Regions from separate parts of the Idiomarina sp. OT37-5b genome, predicted to be linked through region 3. Evidence: predicted binding sites of a transcription regulator. Region 3 holds the regulator's gene; each other region holds the start of a gene.
The links. Region 3 encodes FliA, which starts transcription of late flagellar genes. Its sites were predicted from a motif close to CTAAAGNTNNNNNNNNNNNNGCCGATA; they were not measured.

Region 1 (4,068 bases), 1.2 Mb from region 3:
GTACCAGTCACTTGGCATCTTCATTCCATTGATTGTGACCAACTGTGCGATCATTGGTCGTGCTGAAGCCTACGCCTCGAAAAATCCATGGCCCAAAGCAGCCTTTGACGGTTTGGTTATGGGCGTCGGTTTTGCCTTAGTGTTGATGTTACTGGGTGGAATGCGGGAGATTATCGGCAACGGCACCCTGTTTGACGGTGCTGAACTGTTGCTTGGCGACTGGGCAGCGCAGCTGCGTATTGAATTATTTGAAGTCAATTACCCGTTGCTGCTGGCGATCTTACCACCGGGAGCCTTTATCGGGCTGGGTTTTATTATTGCCGGTAAGAACTGGATTGATGCCAAACGTGAGGCTAAAGCAGAAAAAATTGAGAAAACGGTCACTCGTGCACGAGTCACCGCAGAGTCGTAACAGTATGAATAAAGAAAAACGTTATCAAATTTTAAGTCGCTTACGGGAACACAACCCAAACCCCACCACCGAGCTGGAATACGAAACGCCATTTCAGTTGCTGATTGCGGTGTTATTGTCGGCGCAGGCAACGGATGTCGGTGTTAATAAAGCCACCCGTAAATTATTTCCAGTCGCGCCGACCGCCGAGAAAATGCTGGCATTAGGCGTTGATGGCATCAAGGAACACATTAAGACCATCGGCTTGTTTAACTCGAAAGCCGAGAATGCCTATAAGACTTGCAAGATCCTGGTGGAAAAGTATCAGGGCGAGGTACCAGAAAGCCGCGAGGCACTCGAAGCACTGCCCGGTGTCGGGCGTAAAACCGCGAATGTCGTTCTCAATACCGCTTTCGGCTGGCCCACTATCGCCGTTGACACGCATATTTTCCGCGTGTCGAACCGTACCCGACTGGCTCCGGGTAAAAACGTCAAAGACGTTGAAGAAAAGCTGATAAAAGTAGTGCCCAAAGAATTTAAAGTGGATGTGCACCACTGGCTGATCTTACATGGCCGTTACACCTGTGTCGCGCGGAAACCCCGCTGCGGCTCGTGCGTGATCGAAGACCTCTGCGAATTTAAGCAGAAAACCAGCGACTAGAGCTGCACCCCGGTAGGTTTTGACAGCCGCACCACCACGCGGCGGTTTTTCGCCCGATCCAGCGCATTGGCATTGCCGGCTATTGGCCGGTCTTCGCCATGCCCAACCGTTTCGATGCGTTGTTCCGCGATGCCACGTTCGACAAAGAAATTTTTAATTTCTTCCGCGCGTTTCTCTGACAATTCCTGATTGGGTTCTCGGGCGCCAAGGGCGTCGGTGTAGGCATTCACCAGTACCAGCTCCAATTCGTCGTCTACGGCGAGATACTGACTGATCTGTTCCAGTTTACGCTGCGACGCCGGCGTCAGTTTTTCACTGTCATCTTCATGATTCAACACCGTGTAAGCAATGTCTTCAAAACTGAACGGCAGTAACGCGTTAATGCAACTGCGAAAGGCATCATAGGCATCTCGGAAATTAACCGAGGACAAAGCCACGGCTACGGTATCAGTTTGGTTATACCAATCTTGATAATAGAACGTGGGGTAGCGTCCTTTTTCCAATTCAGACAACAGTGTCCACGCCATTTGCTTTTGTATCTCACCGTCAAACTGTTTGTAAAACTGCATATCACCGAGCGCGTAGGTCGCTTGTCCTGGCTGCCAACGCGGCGCTACCGACTCAATTTTTGCAACCCCATAACCATCTGGCAGTTGCTGCATATCCAGTTGCATACGCAGATTGAGCTGCTTACCCGCTTCGCTGTTAAATTCTACTTTGCCATACCGCGGAATGGTGTGCTCAAGACCACACTCAAGACGGCTGTTTTCGGCCAGATACCACATAGAGTTGTCGAGGTTAGCGCTATAATGGCGTACCGCGTTTGCCGAACCTGCAGGAACAGTCAGCAACCCCAGCACCGCAACAACCGTGTTGGCGACCAGAGTGTGTTTGAGGCGACAGTTTTTAATTACTGGCATATTGGTTCCTACCGTACAAATTAAATGCTTAAGCTCACCGGTTTTCTATCAGTGCTATCGGCCGTCACCGCGAATCCTTTAACGGTTAAGGCGACAACCACCGGTGGTTTTTGGCATACTATGGCAACTTTCGTAATTACCAGGCAAATGGAGCGCGCATGTCCGACTCAACAGAGTCTTTAATGAAACAGCGATTTAGAGGTTATCTACCGGTTGTTATTGATGTCGAGACCGGCGGTTTTAACCCCCGCCAGGATGCGTTACTGGAGATCGCCGCGGTGTTGCTGGACTTCGACGATGACGGTTGGTTAAAACCAACGGAAACGTTGCATTACCATATTGAGCCCTTTGCAGGTGCCAACATCGAACAGGCAGCCATTGATTTTAACGGTATCGACCCTCACTCACCGCTGCGCGGTGCCATCGCCGAAGATGTGGCATTAAAAGAAATGTTTAAACCCATTCGTAAAGCGCAGAAAGCGGCAGGTTGCCAACGTTCAGTACTGGTCGGTCACAACGCCAACTTTGACCACAGTTTTATGATGGCAGCCGCTGAGCGGAGCAACATTAAACGCAATCCGTTTCATCCCTTTGTGAGCTTTGATACCACCTCGTTGGCGGCTTTAACTCTGGGCCAGACGGTGCTGGTAAAAGCGTGCAAAGCGGCAGGCATTGCCTTTGATCAACAACAGGCTCACTCGGCCATTTATGACACCGAGCGCACTGCAGAGCTGTTCTGTTGGATGGTCAATGAGTGGAAAGTGCTGGGTGGTTGGCCACGCGCCAACGACTAGACATAAAAAAACGCCGCTCATCAGCGGCGTTTCTTATCAACTCAACACTAACTTACAGTTTGTCAGCGTTCTTCGACAGGTAAGCAGCAACACCTTCAGGGTTGTCTTTCATACCTTCTTTGCCTTCTTCCCAGCCCGCAGGGCAAACTTCACCGTGCTTCTGATGGAAGTTCAGAGCATCGACCATGCGCAGCATTTCGTCGATGTTACGACCTAATGGAAGATCGTTAACAACCTGGTGACGCACAACGCCGTCTTCGTCGATCAGGAATGAACCACGGAAAGCAACACCGGCTTCTGGGTGCTCAACATCGTACGCTTTGCAGATGCTGTGACGAACGTCAGCAACCAGTGGGTACTTAACCTGACCGATACCGCCAGCGTCAGTTGAAGTGTTACGCCATGCGTTGTGAGTAAACTGAGAATCGATAGAGACACCGATTACTTCCACACCACGTTTGTTGAATTCTTCTAAACGCTTGTCGAATGCGATCAATTCTGAAGGGCATACGAACGTGAAGTCCAGCGGGTAGAAAAAGATTACCGCTTTTTTGCCTTTGATGTGGTCAGACAGTTTGAAATTCTCAACGATTTCGCCTGAACCCAATACTGCTGCGGCAGTGAAATCAGGTGCTTTACGACCTACTAATACAGCCATTGATTCTCTCCATTTGTTGATATGAAAGTAGCTTAACTAAAGCGTTAAATCAGTACAGTACGAGGATGGGGGTCAGTTGGATCGATTTCAAGACCCGCCCCAACCTGTTTGCTGATTTATTCCTTTTCTGTTGGCTCCGGGTGGCGCTCAGCAACTTCTGTGATCAATTGTTGTAGTTCGCCATTCTGGAACATCTCAATAATGATATCACATCCGCCAATTAACTCACCCTCTACCCACAGCTGTGGAAACGTTGGCCAGTCAGCATACTTCGGTAATTCGGCGCGAATGTCCGGATTTTGTAGAATGTCGACATAGGCAAACGGCTGACCACAGCCCATCAGCGCCTGTGAAGCTTGCGATGAGAAGCCGCAGCTTGGTAGCTTAGGCGAACCTTTCATGTATAAAAGAATTGGGTTCTCAGCAATTTGCTGTTTAATCTTATCGATGGTTTCCATAGGACCTCTATTTCTAACGTCTCGGTGACTGCTAATGGTTGATTAAAATACTCAAGTATTATAGCAGACGCAAGTTACAATTTCTGCCTTGAAAATGAAACCAATCGTCCCTATATATCGTAGTGAGTACTACTAATGAGCTTGCACTTTCGCTATTGTGTAAGTTGCTTTTTGCAAAAAGAAAAC
Region 2 (4,068 bases), 360 kb from region 3:
CCACGGGCTGTTTTTGTCCGAAAGCGCCGGACGGCCATGGCGCAAATACTGCTGCAGCCAATCGAGCGCTTCCTCACCGAGGGGTACCAGGCGTTCCTTGTCACCTTTACCGATAATACGCACTAAGCCCTGTTGTAATGACACCTGTTCCAATTGCAGTCGGATCAGCTCACTGACCCGCAAGCCACTGGCGTAAAGCACTTCCAGCATCGTGCGATCGCGCAACCCCAGTTCGGTGTCGGTCGCCGGCGCATGCAACAACGCGTCGACATCCGCTTCACTGAGGGAATGGGGGATTGATTGTGGGAGTTTCGGTCGTTTTAAGCGAGCGCTGGGGTCGGTATTCAGCCACCCCTGCTTTACCGCAAACTGAGCAAACTTTTTCATCGCACTTAAAAATCGTGAGGTGCTGCGCGGTGAGAGCCCCTGACTGCGGCGCCAAAGCAAATAATCCTGCAGAATGGTCGACGTGGTATCTAACAAGCCAAGTTTTTGCGTCATCAGGTAATCGCAATAACGGCGTAGGTCAGAACGGTAGGCGGCTTGAGTGTTATTGCTGACACCATGGTGCAACCATAAATACTCAACAAAGGCATCAATACGTTCATCGTCTTGCGGGTGAACTTGGGTCATGGCAGCCGTTACCACACATCAGGATAGCTTAGTACATGCTGCTAGCTTACATGAGCTGTTGCTTTGGTTCTATCCCCAACTGCTGTAACACGTCGTATAACTGCGCGGGGTCGCGACGACGTTTCGGGAGTTTTTCCGGTGCCGCCGCACGCTTGCGGCGCTGCAGCGTTTGCCAATCCAGATTAGCGATTAACTCCAGCGGTAGTCGCTGTGGATCGCTGTTTGGGATAAGCGGTTGCGGGTGCACTGCGTCCTGTAATTTAAAATCACTCAATTGCGAAGCGCTCTGGTAGACGCCGCTGGCGATAAACCGCGCGTCGTTATAGCCTAATGGCCGTGGCCGCGCCGCACCAATGGTACGTTGCCAGTCGACGCTTGCCGGGGCGTCATCGGCAAGCGGTTGTTCGCCCAGCGCTGCCAGCCACAGGGAAAACTCGGCCCCATGCCCCTGCCCAATCGCATTGGCGGCCTGTCGATCAAAATATTCCTGTGCTCCGGATACCGTTCCGGGGGTCAGCTCTGCCATACATCCTGCCGATAACGTTGACGCTTGATGTCGTTATCGGCGGCTGGCAAAAATCTTTAATTTTTATGCTTTTTCCTTTACAGCGTGATTAAGCCTGTTATTATACGCGCCTCGTTTGGAGGGGTTCCCGAGTGGCCAAAGGGATCAGACTGTAAATCTGACGGCTCAGCCTTCGCAGGTTCGAATCCTGCCCCCTCCACCACGATTTCCCGCTTAATCAAGTTCCGCTATTTTCAGCACCACCTTACCTTGCGTTCGATTTTCCTGCAGGTAATTTAAGGCCTCGTTGACCTTTTCTGCCGGAACAACGCGATCGATCATCGGCCGCACCCTTGCCGCAGTGAACGCTTCACCAAAGTGTTGCCAAAGTCCGCTTAAAATAGCGCCTTTACGTTCGCTGGATAAACTTCGCAGCGTGGAGCCCATAAGCCGTTGCCGCTTCATCAGCAGACGACCGAAGTCCACCTGACCATTACGGCCGCCCATCAGCCCGATGAGAACCAGTCGACCGTCCTGTTTCAGTACTTGCTGATCACGCTCCACCGAGTCCCCGCCGACCGGATTAAGAATCACATCAACGCCGCCGACCTCTTTTAGCACCTCGACATAATCCTGGCGGTGCCGATTTATCGCTTCAGTTGCGCCCAGTTCGCGGCAAAATGCACATTTTTCATCACTACCGGCGGTGACATAAATGGGCGTCCCCTGCTCTTTGCATAATTGCAGTAACGCACTACCGACCCCACTGGCACCGGCATGGGCAAAAACCCGGTCGCCGGGCTGTAAATCGGCCAGCATAAACACATTCAAATAAGCGGTCGCAAAAGTTTCTAACCATCCCGCGCCGCGTTCCAGGGTCCAACTGGACGGTAATGGCAGTACCTGCGCCGCATTCACCGTAACCGATTCGGCATAGCCGCCAGCGGCTAACAGCGCACACACTTTGTCGCCAACGGCGAGATGGGTTACCTTGTCACCAATCGCAGTGACTACCCCGCTGCACTCCAGCCCCGGGATTGCCGACGCCCCCGGCGGCGGTGGATAGGCACCGGCAACTTGCATGACGTCGGCGCGATTTACGCCGGCATACGCTATCCGAATGGTCACCTCATCAGCGGCTGGCGTTGTTTGGTTGAGATCATGATCGGGCTGCCAAACCACCCGCCCTTCTTCAATACGCGCTGCTAACATAAAATTTCCTTCGAGTTTTTAAACAAAAAGTCGATAACATCAGTAGTAAAGACGCATAATAATCTTTAACCTAACACGTTGTCGTGACAAAAAACCAAAGGATGGCAAAACACACAATGAGTGAGTTTGTCGAACTCGCCGACAAACGCGTACTGATCATCGAAGATCAAAAAGCGTTTCAGGTGATGCTAAAAGGATTACTGCTCAATCTTGGTGCCAAAGAGGTTGAGGCGAAGCGAACCGGTGAAGCCGGTATTGCTGCGTATGTGCGCAAACCCTTTGACGTAATGCTGGTCGATTACAACCTTGGCCGCGGTAAAAATGGCCGGCAGGTGCTGGAAGAGTTGAAACACCGTGGCGTCCTCAAAGAGGATACCATTTTCTTTATCATCACCGGCGACAATACCCGGCCGATGGTGTTGAGCGCGCTTGAACTACAGCCCGATGACTATCTCACCAAACCCTTTTCACATCGTGTTCTGCGCTCACGAATTGCCCGCGCTTACAAACGCCGGATGTGGCTTAAAGATGTGTTCAAGTCGTTATACAACGGCGATTACACAGCTTGTATTGACGCCTGCCAGCGTCATATCGATTCACAAAGCCGTTACGCCACCTATTGCCAAAAGTTGCAGATTGAACTGTTTAATAAAACGCAGCAACTTGAGCAAGCTGAAGCCGCGATAAAGCGTGTACTTGAAGACGGTGTGCAACCCTGGATTCAGTTAAAACTTGCCGAAACTCGATTGTTGCAACAACGTCCCAAAGATGCTCTGGAGATTGCTGAAGCGGTACTCAAAAAGATGCCAAACGCGATTGAGGCACAGGACATCAAAACGCGCTGCTATTTGCTGCTGGATAATCCTGAAGAGGCGCTGGAAAGCGCGCGGCAGAGCATCAACATGGCCCCGTTTTCCATCTCCAGGCAAACCCAGTTAGCCCATATAGCCCGTGACAATGGCGACTATGAGATTGCCAAACAAGCAATGAACAATGTGCTGCAAATCGCCCGTACCTCAGTGTTTCGTAATGTCCAGCACCTGTGCAATTACTTAAGGGCAATTTTGGACGCTGCCGAACACGCCGATACGCGTCAGAAGGTCGCCAAGTACCAGACGGAAGCGACCATGGAACTGCAACGCTCCCGCTACGACGAGAACATTGTTTATTCCGAGTTGCCGTTTGAAACGCTGGAGTCGATTCTGGTCTCACGTATCGATGCGTTTAATGGACGGCTGCGCGAAGCACAACAATTGCTCAATAAGGCGGTTGGTGATGAACTGTCGCAGAAAAAACCGGTGCCAACCGAGTTACTTGCCGACGTCATCATTGTGTTGCTGGATCTGGGCGAGTTTGAAAAAGCCAATGAACTGGCAATTGCGGCCGATGACGGACACAACATCGATAGTTACACTAAAAAGTTATTGACTGAACGTCGTGAACTGGCACGCAAGACCGAAAATGCGTTCCGTGACGTGCACCAAAAAGGTATTCGTCTGTACGAGCAGCACAATTATAAAGAGGCCTTAAGTGTGTTCCGGGAGGCGTTGCAACTGGCTCCGCTGAACAGCGGCGCGGCACTCAACTACATACAAACGGCGGTCAGCTACTGTCAGAATACCGGTAAGGTAGAACTGGAGTTTCTGCGCAAAGAATGCGCCAATTGCTTCAAAACGCTGCAGGGGTTGCCACTGTCCGACACCCACAAGCAGCGTTAC
Region 3 (4,068 bases):
CTGTTCCGGCTCTGCGGGCGCTTGAGCTTCTTCAGTGGTGTCAGCGGCAGCAGCGTCGTGTTCGTCGGCCGATTCCGGTTCACTGAGTTTGTGCAAAGCCTGCAGCAGTTGGTCAGAGGCAGCTTCAACCTCTTCGCGCGCCTGCAACTGAGCAAACTGCGCGTTGATGGTGTCCAGCGCCTGCAAAATGACGTCCATGAGCTCTGAAGTGACACGGCGTTGATGATTACGCAAGGTGTCAAAAACGTTTTCGGCACCATGACAGGTGTCCACTAACGCGTGCACGTTCAAAAAGCCGGCACCACCTTTAACGGTATGGAAACCGCGGAAAATGGCGTTCAGCAAATCTGAATTCTCAGGATCGTTTTCAAGCTCTACCAATTGCTCTGACAGTTGCTCGAGGATTTCCCCGGCTTCTATCAAAAAATCCTGCAGAATGTCTTCGTCCATTTCAAAGCTCATGCAATCGCTGCTCCTAGAATCCTAAACTCGACAATAAATCGTCAACATCGTCCTGACCGGACACCACATCATCGCGCTTATCGGCGTCGATAATGGGTCCTTCTGCCTGACTTTTATCGGCCGCTTGCGGCGCTTTCTTAGCACCTTTTTTCGCTTCGTCGCCAAACAGCTTCAGTAACTCAATCAGGTTCTTTTCGACGTCCTCAACCAACTGGATGACACGGCGGATGACCTGACCGGTAATGTCCTGATAATCCTGAGCCATTAATACTTCCGTCATCAAGCCGTGGATCTGCGGCATGTTCTGCCCACACGACCTAAGTACGTCGTCAACGCCGTGGCACAACGACTTAAACTCAGACAACTCAATGTTATTGTCCATAAGTTGTTGCCATTTCGGCATTAATTGCTCGATTTTTTGATGCATGTCATCTGCCATCGGCAAACAAGCTTCCACGGCATCCATGGTGCGGTTGGCGGCATCTTCGGTTTTTTGAATGACGTATTGCAGACGATTCTGTGCGTCGGGCAGTTCGTCTTCAGTCAGTTGCACAATGCGGGGGTCCAACTGAAAATCCTGCAGCGCTTCGTGGAGGTCACGCGTTAACTGTCCTACCGAAGTAAACAGTTTGTCGTTGCGCCGATTGTACACTTCGTCGAGCATTTCGTTGGCTCGTTTCTGCTGACCGGCTTCCAGTAAGGCAACCAGTTCTTTGGCTTGCTCTAACGAAATGTCGTGGGCATGCTCTGTCATGATAGCTCGCCCTGTTAGCTAATGCGTTCGAAGATCTTATCGAGTTTTTCTTTTAGCGTCGCAGCGGTAAAAGGTTTCACGATGTATCCGTTGACGCCGGCCTGTGCGGCCTGGATGATCTGCTCGCGTTTGGCTTCTGCCGTTACCATCAACACTGGCAGGTGTGACAATTTATCGTCTTTGCGAATCTCTTTGAGCAAATCGATGCCTTGCATACCCGGCATATTCCAGTCTGTTACGACAAAGTCAAAGTCACCTTGTTGCAACATGGGCAGCGCGGTATTACCGTCGTCGGCTTCCTGGATGTTGGTGAAGCCCAAATCGCGCAGTAAGTTTTTGATGATTCGTCTCATTGTTGAAAAATCATCAACAACAAGAATTTTCATATTTTTATCCAAAGCTCCCTCCACTGAGGCTCTCGATTACCACAAATTATTCAACCCAACTCTGCATACGCGACTTAAGGCGCAGCATGGCTTGACTATGAATTTGACTGACTCGCGATTCACTCACACTGAGTACTTCGCCAATCTCTTTTAAGTTCAGTTCTTCATCATAATACAACGAAAGCACCAAAGCTTCACGTTCAGGTAATGACGAAATGGTTTCAGCCAACGCCCGATGAAAGGCATCGTTCTCGACATCCCGTTGCGGCTCGTAATGCGCGCCGGTTACCTGCTCGGGTATGATCGCATCTTCTGACACCCCGAGGTCTTCAATACCGATGATGCGTCCCGAGTTTACATCACGCAAGATAGCATGATACTCGTCCAGCGACAGCTCCAATTGTGCCGCTACTTCTACGTCTTTGGCATCACGGCCGGTTTCGTTCTCAACCTGCCGAATGGCTTCCAGTACCCGCCGATGGTTTCGGTGTACGGAGCGCGGCGCCCAGTCTCCCCGGCGAATTTCGTCAAGCATCGCACCGCGAATACGAATGCCGGCAAAGGTTTCAAAGCTGGCCCCTTTGCTGCCGTCAAAATTTCGTGCCGCTTCCAGTAAACCAATCATGCCCGACTGGATCAGGTCGTCGATTTGCACACTGGCCGGCAATCGCGCCATCATGTGGTGCGCAATGCGCTTAACCAGACCGGTATGCTTCTCGATAATGGCCTGACGGTTGTCGGCATGCGCACTGTACACAGCTGCTTTATTCATTGGCAACATCCTGCTTAGATCTGTTATCGGCAGAAGTTATTAATTGTTCAAGGAAAAATTCCATGTGGCCACCTGCTTGGGCAGGGATTGGCCAGCCCAGGGCCTTCTTCGCCAGCGCTTTTATCGCCAACGATGCGGGTGATTTCGGGTGCGCCACGACCATCGCCTTTTGCTTTCTGACCGCCTGACGCAGGTTTTCGTCAAACGGAATAATAGCGGACAATTCTAACGCGACATCCAAAAATCGATCGGTGACTTTTGTCAATTTATTAAACAGCACCTGGCCGTCACGGAGGTTGCGTACCATATTGGCAACCACCTTAAACTTAAACACACCCTGGTCGCGACTCAATACTTTCATCAACGCGTACGCATCGGTAATTGACGTCGGTTCGTCACAGACCACCACGATAACGTCCTGGGATGCCCGCGCAAAGCTGACCACCGTGTTGCCAATACCGGCGGCGGTATCGACGATCAAGACATCAAAATCGCCCTGAAGCTCACTGAATGCCTGGATCAGGCTGGCGTTTTCACGCTCGGTCAACTCGACCATGGTGCGCGTACCTGAAGTGGCCGGTACGATTTGGATGCCCGCCGGCCCTTCCACCAGGATGTCCCGCAAATCGGCAGTACCGTCGAGCACATGAGAAAGGTTTTTACGCACTCTGAGGCCCAACATGACGTCAACGTTTGCTAACCCCAGATCGGCGTCTAAGACCAAGACGCGCTTACCCTGCTGCGCCATTGCAATCGCCATATTCAGCGACACGTTGGTTTTACCCACGCCGCCCTTGCCTCCGGTGACTGCAATTACTTTGATCTTTGACTGTTTCATTCTTCTTAAGCCACTTGCTTGATCCATGTGCGCGCTACTTCTTTAGTTAATACTCGTGTGCCAGTACGATTTTGGCATCTCTGTCATGTTCGAACAAATGCTTTTGTCATACAAGCGCTCAGCTTCGTTCACCAGAAAATGGGCGTCCGCCACTTTGATGTCTTCCGGTACTTGCTGGCCGTTGGTTAGATAACTTACCGCCATGCCATGCTCGATGGCAACACTGATGCTCTCACCCAGACTCAGGCATTCGTCCAGTTTGGTAAAAATACAGCCACTTAACGGCAGTGTTTTAAACTGTTTGACGGCGTCATTCAGTACCTGCGTTTGTGACGTTGCTGATAATACCAGATATGGGCGAATACGCAGACGGTTATTGTGCAGTAACGTGGCCAGTTGGTCGTTCAGGCGTTTATCACGCTGGCCCATGCCGGCGGTGTCGATCAGGATCAGTGATTTATCGCGCAGCGTCAGTAACGCATCGGCCAACTCTTTGGCGTTATTGGCAATTTTTACCGGACAACCCAGGATACGTCCATAGGTCTGTAATTGTTCACTGGCACCAATACGGAAGGTGTCGGTGGTGATCAGCGCCACTTTGTCAGCGCCGTGACGCTGCGCGTAACGTGCTGCCAGCTTGGCAATGGTCGTGGTTTTGCCGACACCGGTCGGGCCTACCAAGGCCACCGCGCCGCCACGCGTCAAAATATCGTCAGCGGTGGTATTGAGCTGACCTTCCAGTAATTGCAGGCATTGCTCCCAGCTGTCGTCGTCTTCGCCGCCTTCGGGAATGAAACAGGCGATCTGATCGGCGATGCGTTCGCTCAGACCCATGCCCATCAAACGTTTGGTGAGC

Region 1: C5610_RS08990 (flagellar protein MotY) is a predicted target of FliA. The motif match lies at 2,028-2,054, and genes of this name have one in related genera.
Region 2: C5610_RS04840 (VC2046/SO_2500 family protein) is a predicted target of FliA. The motif match lies at 1,194-1,220, and genes of this name have one in related genera.

The regions. Positions count from the first base shown of each region.
Region 1 is NZ_CP027188.1:1,915,037-1,919,104, forward strand. Features, by position in the region: gene C5610_RS08980 (electron transport complex subunit E) at 1-412, shown strand, start outside; gene nth (endonuclease III) at 417-1,052, shown strand; gene C5610_RS08990 (flagellar protein MotY) at 1,049-1,972, opposite strand; gene rnt (ribonuclease T) at 2,131-2,766, shown strand; gene C5610_RS09000 (peroxiredoxin) at 2,819-3,424, opposite strand; gene C5610_RS09005 (Grx4 family monothiol glutaredoxin) at 3,541-3,882, opposite strand.
Region 2 is NZ_CP027188.1:1,050,102-1,054,169, reverse strand. Features, by position in the region: gene xerD (site-specific tyrosine recombinase XerD) at 1-633, opposite strand, end outside; gene C5610_RS04840 (VC2046/SO_2500 family protein) at 680-1,159, opposite strand; tRNA gene C5610_RS04835 (tRNA-Tyr) at 1,277-1,361, shown strand; gene C5610_RS04830 (NAD(P)H-quinone oxidoreductase) at 1,373-2,350, opposite strand; gene C5610_RS04825 (tetratricopeptide repeat-containing response regulator) at 2,467-4,068, shown strand, end outside.
Region 3 is NZ_CP027188.1:692,457-696,524, reverse strand. Features, by position in the region: gene C5610_RS03140 (chemotaxis protein CheA) at 1-462, opposite strand, end outside; gene C5610_RS03135 (protein phosphatase CheZ) at 476-1,216, opposite strand; gene cheY (chemotaxis response regulator CheY) at 1,231-1,614, opposite strand; gene C5610_RS03125 (RNA polymerase sigma factor FliA) at 1,649-2,374, opposite strand; gene C5610_RS03120 (MinD/ParA family protein) at 2,367-3,239, opposite strand; gene flhF (flagellar biosynthesis protein FlhF) at 3,255-4,068, opposite strand, start outside.